DNA from 2 places in the Kitasatospora sp. NPDC127121 genome. Region 2 is predicted to be linked to the other one. Evidence: riboswitches for the same ligand, from Rfam matches in the RefSeq annotation. Region 2 holds a riboswitch; the other holds the start of a gene.

Region 1 (7,466 bases), on a different contig from region 2:
ACCCCTCCGGCCGTCGAGGCCGCCCGGGCGCGCCCCCTGCTCGCGGGGCGCGCCGCGGTGGTCGTGGTCTACACCGCCGCGATGTGCATGAACGGCCTGGACTCGACCATCGTCAACCCCGCGCTGTTCACCATCGCCGAGGACTTCGGGCGGCCCGTCTCGGCCGCCAACGCCGTCGAGACGGCCTTCCTGGTCGGCCTCGCCGTCGGCCTGCCGGTGGCGGGCTGGCTCGGCGACCGGTTCGGCGTGAAGCGGGTCTTCCTCGGCTCCCTGGCCGCGTTCACCCTCGCCTCCGCCCTGTGCGCCGCCGCGCCCGGCCTCGGCTCGCTCGCCGCCGCGCGGGCCGTCCAGGGCGTGGCCGGCGGACTGCTCACCCCCGTCGGGATGACCCTGCTGTTCCGGGCCTTCGCCCCGCACGAGCGGGCCGGCCTGGGCCGGATCCTGATCGTCCCGACCGCCCTGATGCCCGCCCTCGGCCCGCCGCTCGGCGGCCTCCTGACCGAACACCTCTCCTGGCACTGGCTGTTCCTGGTCAACGTGCCGATCGGGGTCGCGGCCGTCGTGACCGGGCTCATCGGCCTGCGCGCGGCGGACGAGCCGCCGGCCGGCCGCTTCGACACCACCGGCTTCCTGCTCGCCACCCCCGGCCTCGGGCTGCTCACCTACGCGCTCGGCTTCGGCCCGGCGCACGGCTGGTCCTCGCCCCCGGTGGCGCTCGGCGGCGTGGCCGGGCTCCTCCTGCTCGGCATCGCCGTGCGCCACCAACTCCGCGCCGCCGAACCACTGGTGGACCTGCGGCAGCTCGCCGACCGCACCTTCGGCACCGCCACCTGGCTGGCGCTGCTCACCTCGGCCGGCCTGATGGGCGCCCTGTTCGTCCTCCCGCTGCTCTACCAGGCCGCCCTCGGGGCCTCGGCCCTCGACGCAGGGTTGAGCGTCTTCCCCGAGGCGATCGGCCTGATGGCCGCCTCCCAGGTGGTCGACCGCCTGCTGCCCCGGTTCGGCCCCCGCCGCCTCGCGCTGCCCGCGCTGCTGCTCGCGGCCCTCGTCCTGGCCGCCCTCGGCTTCGCCGAGAACCCCTGGGCCGTACGGGCGTTGATGTTCGCGGTCGGGCTCGTCCTGGGCACCGCCGTGCTCACCGTCCAGATCGCCGGCTTCGCCGACGTCCCCGGGCCCGCGATGGGCCGGGCCATGGGCCTGTTCACCATCGTCCGCACCCTCGGCGGCGCCCTCGGCATCGCCGCCACCGCCGCCCTCATCGGCGCCCTGGACACCGACGGCGGCTCACCCGGCCCCTACCGCCTCGCCCTCCTGCTCACCGCCGCCCTGGTCGCCGCCGGCACCCTTCTCACCACCCGCCTCCCCCGGGAGGCGCCGGCACCCTGAATCGGCTCCGGCTGCCGTACGGTGGCCGGAGCACTGGAGGAGAGTCCATGAACCCCGAGCGCTACCGTCTTCTCGAAGAGGCCCGGCGCAGTCTCCCGGACGGCTACAAGGTGGAGTTGTCCGGCGACATCATCGTCATGCAGGCGTCACCGTCGTCGGTCCACCAGCTGAACCTCGCGCTGGTCCAACGCCAGTTCGAGGCGCACTGCCCTCCCGGCTACTTCCCCACCGGGAACAGTGATCTCTCCTCACCCGAGGTCGGCTCCGTGCGCAATCCCGACCTCACGTACCTGCCCGAGGACGTCATCGACCTGGCCGGCCACGACATCCCCGCCGAGCTGGCCCTGATCGCGGTCGAGATCGTCTCCCCGTCCAATCCCGAGAACGACTGGACGGGGAAGGTCCGTGACTACCCGCGCATGGGCTTCCCGCTCTACCTGATCGTGGACCCGCGGCAGCGGACGGCCACGCTGTTCTCCGAGCCGAACCACGACCGGTACCACACGAGGACCGAGCGGGAGTTCGGCGGGACGATCAGCGTTCCCGATCCGTTCGGCTTCGAACTGGACCTCGCGCGGCTCGTCCCGTACAAGGACTGATCGCCGAGCGCCTGACCGATGGGCTCAGGCACTCGGCCAGAGGATCAGGTCGGGCAGGGCGTGCCGGCGCGGCCGGTCGCCGAGGTCGGCGAGTGCGGTGCGGATGGCCCGGAGGTGTCCGACGGTCAGTTCCAGGGGCGGCTCGTCGGGCTGGTGGGTCGTGCGGATGGGGTAGTCGACGCCGGGGGTGCGGGTCATCTCGATGTGGCAGCCGAGCAGATGCGTCACGGGGCGGCGTTCGGCGAAGTCGATCAGCCGGTCGACGGTGCGGGTGAAGGCCGGCCAGTCGTCGATGTAGAGGCGGCCCGGGTAGACGGTGTCGCCGGTGAGCAGCAGGCCCGTCCACGGGTCGTAGTAGGTGACGGCCGCCGGGTGGTGGCCCGGGGTGGCCAGGCATTCGAGCACCCGGCCGCCGCCGAGGTCCACCCGCGCGACGGCGTCCGGGTCCTGGTCGAAGCCGAAGTACGGCCAGGCCGTGGCCGGGTCGGCGCCGACCAGGGTCGTCGCGGGCCGGTCGGCGAACTGCCCGTCGCCCGCGACGTGGTCGCCGTGCGGGTGGGTGTGCAGGACGAGCAGCCCGTAGCCGTCGCGGGGGTTGTCGGCGAGCCACCGGTCGATGAGCCCGTCGACCACGGTGCGCAGCGGGAAGTACGCGGCGGAGGCGGTGGCCCCGGTGTCGATCAGGACGGCCCGCTCGCCCCCGAACAGCAGGAACAGGAACGGCGCCTCGTAGTTGACCGCCTTGTTCTGCCGCAGGATGACAGTGTGCTCGTCGTACGCGTGGACCTGGATGTCCGGGTCCGTGTTGTGCTTCGCGGACGGGGATCCGTGGATCCACCGCACGTCGAGCGGACGGGCGATCGGGGCACCGGCGGCCATGACGTCTCCCTGGGTGCGTCGTCTTGGCGGGCCGGGTACGGCGCACATCTCGTCCGGGGCGGTCACCGGCGCGCCGCCACCGGGACGCTAGCACGCCCCCGTCGCTGCGCGCCGGTCCGCCGGTCCGCCGGTCCGCCGGTCCGCCGGTCCGCCGATTCGCCGATTCGCCGGGAACCGTCAGGCACGCCCCAGCAGGTGCGCCAGCCCGTCCGCCAGCCCGCCGCGCCAACAGGCGTAGTCGTGGCCGCCGTTGAACTCGCGGTACGCGAGGTCGTAGCCGCGGGCGGTGAGGACGTCGCGCAGGTGGCGGTTCTGCGGGAGCAGCATCCACTCCTGGAGGCCGACCTCGACGTAGAACCGGGCCTCCCGCCGTTGCTCGCGGGCGAATTGGCGGGTCAGCCACTCACTGCCCTCGTCGAACTCCGTCTCGTCCGGCCACCAGAAGGAACCGGACTGGCAGAGCGCGCCGCCGAAGCGGTCGGGGCGCCGGAACGCGGCGAAGGCGGCGGTGAGGCCGCCCGCGCTCTGGCCGGCGATGACGGTGCCGGCCGGGTCGGTGGTGGTGCCGAACTCCGCTGCCGCCCAGGGGAGGAGGCGGTCGGCGAGGAGGTCGACGAAGGCCGGGTTGCAGCTGAGGTCGTCAGGGCGGCAGGGGCCCATGGTGTGGACGAGCAGGGCGACGGTGGGCGGGATGGCGCCGTCCGCCGCCAGGTTGTCGAGGGTGTCGCCGACCGACAGCACCTCGCCCCACATCTCGCCGTCCAGCAGCACGGCCACCGCGAACGGCCCGCCACCGGCGGAAGGCCCGCCACCGGCGGGGAGGTGGACGTCCACCCGCCGCCCGGCCACCTCGTGGGCCACCATCCGCCCGCGCGGCACGCCGTCGCGCCGCCGGGCGTACGGCTGGGCGGGGGCGTCGGGCAGGCTGAGCACGGACGACGGGTGGCGCCCGTCGCGGGCGGGCAGCCGGGGGGCGGCGTCGTGCGGGTCGGGGCGGGCGTGGTCGAGGACGCGCAGCCAGTCCGCCCGGGTGGTGCCGGGGGCGTCCCCCCGGAACGGGTACAGCTGGTAGGACGCCCGGTGGTCGGCGCGCAGCCGGTAGGTGATCGACCAACGGCCGTCGCCGCGGCGGGTCATCAGGTGCGGGGCGAGGTCGCCGGCGTGCCGGTCCTTGTCGGTGACGGTGTGCAGGAGCGCGAGCACGCCGTCGCACGACGCGTCCTCGTGCACGAAGGTGACCAGGCGGTAGGCGGGGTCGGCCGGATCGGGCTCGACCAGGGGAAGGGTTTCCATCTGCGGGACTCCTCGGGGAGGTTAGGCGGGGGTGCCCTTGCGGCCGAGCAGCACCCAGAGCAGGAAGGGGCCGCCGAGGACGGTGGTGACGATGCCGACGGGGATCTCCACCCCGCCGATCAGCACCCGCCCCACGGTGTCGGCGAGCACGACGAGGACGGCGCCGGTCAGTGCCGAGCCGAGGACCGGTACGCGCGCCGGCCCGGCCAGCCGCCCGGCGATCACGGGCGCGGCCAGCGCGACGAAGCCGACCGGCCCGCACACGCCGACGGCCAGTCCGGCCAGCGCGACGGCCAGCAGCAGACAGCCGAGCCGGACCCGGCCCGGGTCGACGCCCAGCGAGGCGGCCACGCTGTCGTCGAAGCGCAGCACCGCCAGCCGCCGGGCCGCCGCCAGCGCGAGCGGCACGAGCACGGCCAGCCCGATCAGGACCGGGGTGGCGACGGCGTAGTCCCGCCCGTTGAGGCTGCCGGAGGTCCAGACGTACAGCGAGCCGGCCGAGTTGAGCGAGCGGCGGGCGAGCGCGACCTGGATGACGGCCGAGGCGAGCGCGGACATCGCGAGGCCGACGACCAGCACCCGGTAGCCCTGCGCGCCGAGCCCGCCGGAGACCAGGGTGACGACCAGGACGGCGGCCAGCGCGCCGAGCGGGCCGGCCCACCAGGCGCCGAAGGTGCCGGAGACGGTGGCGGAGATCAGGACGGCGGCGGTGGCGCCGTCGTTGACGCCGAGCAGTTCGGGGGTGGCGAGGCGGTTGCGGGCGAGGGTCTGGGTGAGGCAGCCGGCCAGGCCGAGGGCGGCGCCGGCGGCGAGCCCGGCGACGATCCGGCCGAGCCGGAACTTCTGCACCAGCAGCACGTCCAGCCGGTCGCCGTAGCCGAACACGGCCTGGAGGGTGCGGCCGAGGCCGAGTTCGCTCTGCCCGGCGTGGGCGGACACGACGACGATGGCGAGCAGCGCCGCGGCCAGGGCGAGCGAGGCGAGCAGCGCCCGGCGGGGGAGCAGCAGCGACCAGGCGCCGCGCCGCAGCACCAGGTCGGGTTTGGGCGCGGGCGGCTCGGACCGCCGGACGGGGGAGGGCTCGGCCGGATCGGCCATGCCGAGCGCGGCGGTCCGGCGGGAGCGGACGATCGCGATCAGCGCGGGGGCGCCGACCAGGGAGACGATCACCGACACCGGCGCCTCGAACGGGCGGGCCACCACCCGGGCCAGCACATCGGCCCCGGTGAGCACGGCGGCGCCGAACAGCCCTGCGAGCACGGTGAGTTGCCCGACCCTGGGGCCGGCGACGGTCCGTGCCAGGAATCCGGCGAGCAGGCCGAGGAAGGAGATCGGGCCGGCCAGCGCGACGGCCGAGGCGGTCAGCAGGGTGACGGCGAAGGCGACCGCGGCCCGGGTGGCGCCGGGGCGGTGGCCGAGGCCGCGGGCGAGGTCGTCGCCGAGCGCGAGCGCGGTGAGCGGCCGGGTGGCGAGCAGGGCGAGCAGGAAGCCCACGCCGAGCACCGGGGCGAGCTGGCGCAGCGTCGTCCAGCCCTCCACCCCGGCCAGCGAGCCCAGCACCCACACCCGGTACCGGTCGTACGCCTCGGGCGAGTTGACGATCAGCACGCCGGTGAGCCCGCCGAAGGTGGCGCCGACCGCCGAGCCGCCGAGCACCAGCCGCATCGGCGACCCGCCCCGGGCGCCCGCGATGAGCAGCACCAGCGTGCTGGCGAGCACGGCGCCGCCGAAGGCGAAGGCCAGGTACCCGTACGAGGTCTGGATGCCGAGTACGGCGATGCCGAGCACGACCCCCAGGGAGGCGCCGGCGTTGACGCCGAGCAGTCCGGTCTCGGCGAGCGGGTTGCGGGTGACGGACTGCAGCTGCGCCCCGGCGACCCCGAGTGCGGCGCCGACCAGCAGGGCGGTGGCCGTGCGGGGCAGGCGCAGGTCGCCGACGACGAGGGCGAGCCGGCTGTCCGCGCGGGCGCCGTGGCGGTCCAGCAGGTAGTCCAGCACCCGCCCGGGGCCGACCTCCCCGGCGCCGACGGACAGCGAGAGCGCGGCGAGGGCGAGCAGGACCGCGACCGCGCCGAGGGCGATCGGCCAGGCGGCGCGGCGGCCGTCCCCGCGCGGTGGTGGCGGTGGCGGCGGGGCGTCCGGCTCGGTGCGGGACTCCCCGGGGGCGCCCACTTGCGACAATGTCATAAGGTAAGGCTAACCTAATGAGCGCATCGTCCTGTGGGCACCGCCACCGTGCCAGGTCACCCGGACGCCGCCCAACCCCCGTACCACCGCTGCCCGGAGGCACCCATGCCGTTCGCCCAGAGCCCGCTCCACCCCGTCCGCCGCCGCGCGGCCCGGGCGCTGGCCGTCACCGGGGCGGCCGCCCTCCTGCTCGCCGGGTGCGGCTCCTCCGGGTCCTCCTCCGGATCCTCGGGCTCCGCGGGCGGCTCCACCGCCGCCGGCAGCCCGGCGGCGGACGCGGCCGGCGGCAAGCGCACCGTCAAGGACGCGACCGGCAAGGCCGTCGAGATCCCCGCCGCGCCCCAGCGGATCGTCACCCTCACCCAGGAGGACCTCGACGCGGTGCTCGCCCTCGGCGTCAAGCCCGTCGGCATCACCAACGGCCAGGGGCTCAACGAGCCGCCCGCCTACCTCAAGGACAAGGTCCAGGGCGTCCCGGTGGTCGGCAACCTGCTGCAGCCCGTGATGGACAAGGTCATCGCCGCCAAGCCCGACCTCATCCTGGCCGGCGACATGCAGGACGAGCAGATGCTCAAGCAGCTGCGCGAGATCACCCCCGCCACCCTCGTCACCATGGCACCCACCGACGACTGGAAGCTCGCCTTCCGCGGCATCGGAAACGCCGTCAACAAGCTCGACCAGAGCAACAAGGTGATCGCCGACTACGAGGCCAAGGCCGCCAAGGCCGGAGGCGACCTCGGCAAGAACAAGGGCGCGGCCGTCTCCATCGTCCGCTGGAACCCCACCGGGCCCAGCTGGATGGAGAAGAAGCAGTTCGCCAGCGGCGTCGCCCTCGACATGGGCCTCACCCGCCCGGCCGCGCAGGACAAGGACGGCAACGCGCACAGCCCGGCGCTCAGCCTGGAGAAGCTCGCCGAGATCGACGGCGACTGGCTGTTCCTGTCCACCCTCACCGACGACGGCAAGACCGCGCTCAAGGACGTCCAGTCCAAGCCCGCCTACCAGGAGCTGGGCGCGGTGAAGAACAAGCACGCCGTCACCGTGGACGGTTCGGTCTGGTCCACCCGCGGCGGGCCGCTCGCGGCCGACGTGGTCATCGGCGACATCGGCAAGGCGCTCGCC
Region 2 (7,466 bases):
GTGGTGATGTGCCCCGAGCAGCACGTCTACTTCGACCACCGGCAGGCCGACGGCCCGGACGAGCCGATCCCGGTCGGCTTCGTGCGCACGCTGGAGGACGTGTACCGCTTCGAGCCGGTGCCCGGGCAGCTGGACGAGACGGCCGCCCGGCACGTGATCGGCACCCAGGCCAACCTGTGGAGCGAGTTCATGGACAGCGCCCGGGACATCGACTACCGGGCCTTCCCCCGGCTGGTGGCCTTCGCCGAGGTCGCCTGGTCCGACCTGCCCACCGATCCGGCCGAGCGCGACTACGCCGGCTTCGAGCACCGGCTGGAGGCGCACCTGAAGGTGCTGGACGCGCTCGGCGTGGAGTACCGCCCGGCGGACGGCCCGCACCCCTGGCAGCGCTGGCCCGGGGTGGCCGGCCGGCCGATCGAGGGCCCGCCGCCGGTGCGCTGAGCGCGACGGACTCGCCCTTGCGGGAACTTCTGAGTGGTCATCTGACGTCAAGAACAGATGAACATCTGCCCAGGTCCGGTTCGGGCCTGGGCAGATACCGCCCGGTATCCGTCCCAATCGGGCAGTCCCGTTCACCTGCCCCGAAATGATCATCGAGCATTGTGTGCCAGAGTTGCCCAACCCGGCCCGATCGCCCGTACCCTACGGGCCAGGCCGGGCTGCTGACGCGGACACCACGGCCGAAGGCCGCGGGCGGCAGCCGATCGATGAGCAAGTGGAGCACGGTGGGACCCAGGTGAACCGGACGATCATGCTGCCGGCCTCCCTCGACGAGGCCGTCGACGCGCTGGCCGCCACCCCGGCCGCGGTACCGGTGGCCGGCGCCACCGACCTGATGGAAGCCGTCAACGCCGGACGGCTACGCCCCGCCGCCCTGGTCGGCCTCGGCCGGATCACCGAACTGCGCGGCTGGCGCTACGAGGACGGCGGCACCGCCGTCCTCGGCGCCGGACTCACCCACGCCCGGATGGACCGCCCCGACTTCGCCGCGCTCATCCCCGCGCTCGCGGACGCCGCCCGCACCGCCGGCCCGCCGCAGGTCCGCAACGTCGGCACCCTCGGCGGCAACATCGTCACCGCCGCCCCGGCCGGCGACACCCTCCCGGTGCTCACCGCCCTGGAGGCCAGCGTCACCCTCGCCCGGGCCGGCGCCAGCCGCGAGGTGCCGGTCAGTCACCTGCTCACCGGCCTCGACCCGGTGCGCCCCGGCGAACTCCTCACCTGGGTGCGCGTCCCGCTGCTGCACGCCCCGCAGGTCTTCCTCAAGGCCACCGGCCGCAGCGGCCCGGCCCGCGCCACCGCCTCCGTCGCGCTGGTCCTCGACCCCGCCCGGCGCGCCGTGCGCTGCGCGGTCGGCGCCGTCGCGCCCGTGCCGCTGCGCCCGCTGGAGGCCGAGGCCTGGGTCGCCGGCTGCATCGACTGGGACGGCAGCCGGGAGATCGACCCGGCCGCGACCGCCGCCTTCGGCGAGTACGTGGCCGCCGCCTGCGTCCCCGACAGCTACGGCGCCGAAGGCGCCTGGGAGGCCGCGACCGAGGGGCCGAGCGCGGCCGCCGTTCGGCTGCGGCGTACCGTATCGGTGCTGGCCCGACGGGCACTGGGAAGGGCGCTGAAGTGACCACAGACCCCATCGAGACCCTCGACGCCGACCCGCTCGGCCTCACCCCGCAGGTCAGCCGCGAGCTGCGCCCGTGCGCCTCGTACACCTTGCGGGTCAACGGTTTCGAACGGCCCGTCACCGACGCCTGGATCGGCGAGAGCCTGCTCTACGTGCTGCGCGAGCGGCTCGGCCTGGCCGGTGCCAAGGACGGCTGCGAGCAGGGCGAGTGCGGGGCCTGCTCGGTGCAGGTGGACGGCCAGCTGGTGGCCGGCTGCCTGGTGCCCGCCGCGCTGGCCGCCGACAGCGAGATCAACACCGTCGAGGGCCTGTCGGCCGCCGGCGGCGCGAGCGACGTCCAGCAGGCGCTGGCCGAGTCCGGCGCGGTGCAGTGCGGCTACTGCACCCCCGGCATGGCGATGGCGGTGCACGACCTGCTCCAGCGCAACCACCGCCCGACCGAGGTCGAGGCCCGCCAGGCGCTCTGCGGCAACCTCTGCCGCTGCACCGGCTACCGCGGCGTGCTGGCCGCCGTCCAGAGCATCGCCGACGCGCGCGCCGAGGACGTCGAGGAGGCGGAGGAGACGGCCGCCGCGACCGCCGCCCAGGCCGCCTCACCGGACACCGGCCAGGCCGCCGACCAGCCCGCCGGGGAAGCGGCCGCCGGACCGCAGCAGGCCGCCGAACCGCCGGTCTACGCCGATGCCGACGCCTGGATCGAGCACGTCCCGCAGCCGCCCGCCGAGCAGCCCCCGGCCGGCGCCGACCAGCCGTACGGCGACGGCCAGGGCGGCTACGACACCGGCGTGTACGACACCGCCGTCCTGACGCCGGTCCAGGGCATCCCCGCCCAGACCGCCGACGACCAGGTGTACTACCCGCCGCAGGGCTACCCCGAGCAGCCGTACCAGGGCACCCCCGCCCACGGCACCTACGTGCCCGGCGGCTACCCGCAGCAGAACGGCTACGACGCCGGGTACGACGCCCCGGTCTACGAACCCACCCCCGCGCACGGCACGCCGCTGCCCGGGGCCGCCTTCGACGGCACGCCCCCGCACGGCACGCCCTACGTCGCCACGCCCCCGCACGGCGCTCCGGCCGGTGGCACCGCCCCGGCCGGCGTCCCGTACGGCGCCACCCCCGCCCACGGCATCCGGCTCCCCGAGGACGACCACGCATCATGACGTCGCCTACCGACATCGGCGCAGCACTCCAGCAGGACGGCGGCGAGGGCGGCGCACCGGAGCCGTTCGGCCTGGGCAGCTCACCGCTGCGCAGCGACGCGCTGCCCAAGGCGCTCGGCATCTACCCGTACGCGGCCGACCTGTGGGCCGAGGGGCTGCTCTGGGGCGCGGTGCTGCGCTCGCCGCACCCGCACGCCCGGATCAGGGGCATCGACACCGCGGCGGCGCTCGCGCTGCCCGGCGTGCACGCCGTGGTCACCGCCGCCGACCTGCCGCCCGGTCCGGACGGCACCCCGGACGGCGCCCCGGCCGGGCCGATCGTCGCCGACCGGCCGGTGCTGGCCGCGGGCGTGGTGCGCCACCACGGAGAGCCGATCGCCGCGGTGGCCGCCGACCACCCGGACACCGCCCGGCTGGCGGTCGGTCTGATCGCGGTCGACTACGAGCTGCTGGAGGCCGTCACCGACCCCGAGCAGGCCTTCACCGCCCCGTCGCTGCACCCGGACGGCAACCTGTTCCGCCACCTGCCGCTGCGCACCGGGGATCCGGACGCGGCCGGCGAGATCATCATCGAGGGCCTCTACCAGGTCGGCCGTCAGGACCCGGCCCCGCTCGGCGCCGAGGCCGGGCTGGCCGTGCCGCGCCCGGACGGCGGCGTCGAACTGCACCTGTCCTCCACCGACCCGCACGGCGACCGCGACCGCACCGCCGCCTGCCTCGGCCTGGAGCCCGACCGGGTCCGGCTGGTGGTCACCGGCGTACCCGGGGCCACCACCGACCGCGAGGACCTCTCCTTCCAGGTCACCCTGGCGCTGCTGGCGCTGCGCACCGGCCGCCCGGTGAAGATGACCCTCACCCGCGAGGAGTCCTTCCACACCCACCCCTCGCGCCACCCCGCGCTGCTGCGCTACCGCCACCACGCCGACGCCGAGGGCACCCTGGTGAAGGTCGAGGCGCAGATCCTGCTGGACGGCGGCGCGTACGCGGACGTCTCCGCCGAGGCGCTGGCCGCCGCCACCGCGTTCTCGGTCGGCCCGTACGTCTGCCCGAACGTCTTCGTGGACGCCTGGGCGGTACGCACCAACAACCCGCCGGCCGGGCGGATGCGCGGCGAGGGCGCGTTGCAGGCCTGCTTCGCCTACGAGTCGCAGCTGGACCAGCTGGCCGCCCGGATCGGCGTGGACCCGGTGGAGATCCGCCGCCGCAACGCGATGGCCACCGGCGACCCGATGCCCACCGGACAGGCCGTCACCTGCCCGGCGCCGGTCGGCGCGCTGCTGGAGGCTGTCGCGGCCGAGCCGCTGCCTGCCCTGCCGGTGGACGACCCGGACGCCGAGTGGCTGCTGCCGGGCGGGCCCGGTGGCGCCGGCGACCCGGCGGCGGTGCGGCGCGGGATCGGCTACGCCGTCGGCATGGTGCACATGCTCGGCGCCGAGGGCGAGGACGAGGTCTCCACCGCCACCGTGCGGGTCAGCGGCGACCACGCCACGGTGATCTGCGCGGCCGTCGACTCCGGACAGGGCTTCGCCACGCTGGCCCGGCAGATCGTGCAGACCGTGCTGGGCGTCAGCGAGGTGTACATCGCGCCGGCCGACAGCGACCAGTCCATCGCCGGTCCCTCCGCCCGCGGCCGGCACACCTGGGTCTCCGGCGGCGCCGTCGAGCGCGCCGCGCTGATGGTCCGCCACCAGCTGCTGCAGCCGATCGCCGCCAACTTCGGGATGTCGGTGGAACTGCTGCAGATCGCCGACGGCAAGATCACCTCGTACGACGGGGTGCTCGGCATGCCGGTCGCCGAGGCGCTGGAGGGCAAGGAGCTCTGGGCGACGGCCCAGTGCCGCCCGCACCCCACCGAGCCGCTGGACGAGTCCGGGCAGGGCGACGCCTTCGTGTCGATCGCGTTCTGCGCGATGCGCGCGGTGGTGGACGTGGACATCGAGCTGGGCGCCGTCCGGGTGGTCGAGATGACGGTCGCCCAGGACGTCGGCCGGGCGCTGAACCCGCGGCAGATCGAGGACCGGATCGAGGCGGGCGTGGCCCAGGGCGTCGGCCTGGCGCTGTTGGAGGACCTGCGCACCGAGGGCGGCGTGCTGCTGAACCCCTCGCTCACCGGCTACCGGCTGCCCACCGCGCTGGACACCCCGCAGGTACGGATCGCCGCTCTGCTGGAGGAGCGGGACGTGGTCGCCACCTTCGGGGCCAAGGCGGTCAGCGCCGCCCCCGCGGTGGTCGCCCCGGCGGCCGTGGCCGCCGCCGTCCGGGCGGCCACCGGTCTGCCGGTCGGCCGGCTGCCGATCCGGCCGGAGGACGCGGTCGCGGTCTGACGGGCGGGGGCGGCGGTTTCGGCCGACCGCCCCGGAAATGGCGGAAAAAGGAATTGCCGGTCGACGGAATGTCGACCGGCAATTCCATTTCCGGCGAGGCCATGACGGGAATCGAACCCGTGTACACCGCTTTGCAGACGGTTCCCTAAGCCACTCGGGCACACGGCCAGTGAATTCATAGTGGCGGAATGCGCGGGGGGCCGTCAACGGTGGAATGTAAATTCTGTATGGCGGCTTGTGCTACGGTCGGAACCAGGTGGTCGGTTGCCCGGCCGCCCCGGACGAGCGCGTCGTACCCGGTGACGACAAGACGGCGCAGTTCAGCGGCAATCCGGCCGCTGTGGACTGCGGAGGTAGGCCGTCATGGCATGGCTCGTTCTGATCATCTCGGGTGTCCTGGAGACCGTGTGGGCGGTGGCCCTGGAGTCGTCCAAGGGCTTTTCCCGGCTCACCCCCAGCCTCGTCTTCGGTGTGACCCTGCTGCTGAGCATGGGCGGGCTGGCGTACGCGATGCGCACCATTCCGATCGGCACCGGCTACGCGGTCTGGGTCGGCATCGGCGCGGTCGGCACCGCGCTCTACGGCATGGCCGTCCTGGGGGACGCGGTGACGGCGGCCCGGATCGGCTGCCTGCTGCTCATCGTCTCCGGCGTGGTCGGCCTGAAGGTGCTCCACTGACCGCCGGCTGAGCTTCCCCCTGACCCTGGTCCTAAGCCCTGCGGACTAGCTGATCACCGACTCGGGTCAGGGGTCATGAAGCCAGACGGCCCTTACGATGTTACGTATGACCACTGCCTCCCCCACCTCGGTCGACTCCGCCTCGATACCCTCCGAACCCGACCCCGGTGGCGGGGTCCTCAGTGGCCGCTACCGCGCTCTGACGCTGGGGATCGTGTCGGTGGTCCTGGTGATCGCCTTCGAGGCGACCGCCGTCAACACCGCGATGCCGACCGCGGCCCGCCAGTTGAACGGCATCGGGCTGTACGCCTTCGCCTTCTCCGGCTACTTCACCACCACGCTGTTCGCGCTGGTCGTCTCCGGGCAGTGGTGCGACCGGCGCGGGCCGTTGCAGCCGCTGTTCACCGGCATCGCGGTGTTCGGCGTGGGCCTGGTGGTGGCCGGGACGGCGCCGGGGATGTGGGTGTTCGTGACCGGGCGGGCGGTCCAGGGCCTGGGCGGCGGGCTGGTGATCGTCGCGCTGTACGTGGTGGTCGGCCGGGCCTACCCGGAGCGGCTGCGGCCGGCGGTGTTCGCGGCCTTCTCCTCGGCCTGGGTGCTGCCCTCGATCATCGGGCCGCTGGTCTCCGGCGCGATCACCCAGCACCTCGGCTGGCGCTGGGTGTTCCTGGCCGTGCCGGTGCTGATCCTGCTGCCGCTGGCCGTGATGGGCCCCGCGCTGACCCGCTCCGAGCGGGAGCACCCGGTGGCCAGGGGCGCGGAGTTCGACCGCCGGCGCACCCTGCTGGCCGCGATGGCGGCGCTCGGTGCCGGCCTGCTGCAGTACGCGGGCGGGCGGCACGACCTGATCGGGCTGCTCCCCGGGACCGTCGGGGCGGCGCTGCTGGTGCCGGCCGTCCTGGGGCTGTTGCCCGAGCGGACCCTGCGGGCCGGTCGGGGGCTGCCGGCGGTGATCCTGCTGCGCGGACTGGCGGCCGGGGCGTTCCTCGGGGCCGAGGCCTTCGTCCCGCTGATGATGACCACCGAACGCGGCCTCTCGCCGACGATGTCGGGGCTCACCCTGACCAGCGGCGGGCTCACCTGGGCGCTGGGCTCCTGGCTGCAGGGGCGGCCGGGGGCGGAGCGCTACCGCGAGGCGATGATCCGGGGCGGGTTCGTGCTGACCGCGGTGGCGATCGCGGGCGCCGCGCTGGTGCTGGTCCCGGCGGTGCCGGCCTGGGTGGCGGCGGTTGCCTGGGGTATCGGCGGCATCGGGATGGGACTGACGGTCGCGAGCGTCAGCGTGCTGATGATGAAGCTCTCCGCGCCGGAGGACGCCGGGGTGAACTCGGCGGCCCTGCAGATGAGCGACGCGCTGGGCAACGTCCTGCTGACGGGCCTGGCGGGAGTGATGTTCGCGGTGCTGGGCGGCGGCTCGCTCGCCGCCGCCCACGAGGGTGCCGGGGCCGCCGGCTCGTCCGGTGCCGCCGGGTCGCCCGTGGCGTTCGCGGTGATCCTGCTGGCCATGGCCGGCGTGGCGCTGCTGGGGGCGCTGCTCTCCGGCCGGGTCCGGACCAGGTCCTGAGGGTCAGCCGGCGGCGGCGGGCACCGGCGGTGCCCCGGGGGTGCCGAGGAAGGCCTCCCAGCCGCCGGTCGGCGCCTGGCCCGGGGCGAGGCCCTGGAGCTTGCGCAGCACCGCCGGGT

The links. Region 2 has a riboswitch for guanidine ahead of ACFVHI_RS03130 (multidrug efflux SMR transporter). Riboswitches for the same ligand answer to the same signal wherever they lie in the genome.
Region 1: it holds a riboswitch for guanidine, as region 2 does, so the genes downstream of both, ACFVHI_RS05385 (MBL fold metallo-hydrolase) here and ACFVHI_RS03130 (multidrug efflux SMR transporter) in region 2, are expected to answer to the same signal.

Annotation. Positions count from the first base shown of each region.
Region 1 is NZ_JBHXTQ010000005.1:114,600-122,065, forward strand. It holds gene ACFVHI_RS05370 (MbtH family protein) at 1-1, shown strand, start outside; gene ACFVHI_RS05375 (DHA2 family efflux MFS transporter permease subunit) at 1-1,386, shown strand, start outside; gene ACFVHI_RS05380 (Uma2 family endonuclease) at 1,434-1,985, shown strand; gene ACFVHI_RS05385 (MBL fold metallo-hydrolase) at 2,010-2,864, opposite strand; guanidine-III (ykkC-III) riboswitch at 2,877-2,937, opposite strand; gene fes (enterochelin esterase) at 3,042-4,157, opposite strand; gene fhuB (Fe(3+)-hydroxamate ABC transporter permease FhuB) at 4,179-6,344, opposite strand; gene ACFVHI_RS05400 (iron-siderophore ABC transporter substrate-binding protein) at 6,450-7,466, shown strand, end outside.
Region 2 is NZ_JBHXTQ010000002.1:190,407-197,872, reverse strand. It holds gene ACFVHI_RS03155 (beta-N-acetylhexosaminidase) at 1-441, shown strand, start outside; gene ACFVHI_RS03150 (FAD binding domain-containing protein) at 752-1,618, shown strand; gene ACFVHI_RS03145 (2Fe-2S iron-sulfur cluster-binding protein) at 1,615-2,781, shown strand; gene ACFVHI_RS03140 (xanthine dehydrogenase family protein molybdopterin-binding subunit) at 2,778-5,105, shown strand; tRNA gene ACFVHI_RS03135 (tRNA-Cys) at 5,202-5,273, opposite strand; guanidine-III (ykkC-III) riboswitch at 5,359-5,425, shown strand; gene ACFVHI_RS03130 (multidrug efflux SMR transporter) at 5,469-5,783, shown strand; gene ACFVHI_RS03125 (MFS transporter) at 5,890-7,347, shown strand; gene ACFVHI_RS03120 (hypothetical protein) at 7,351-7,466, opposite strand, start outside.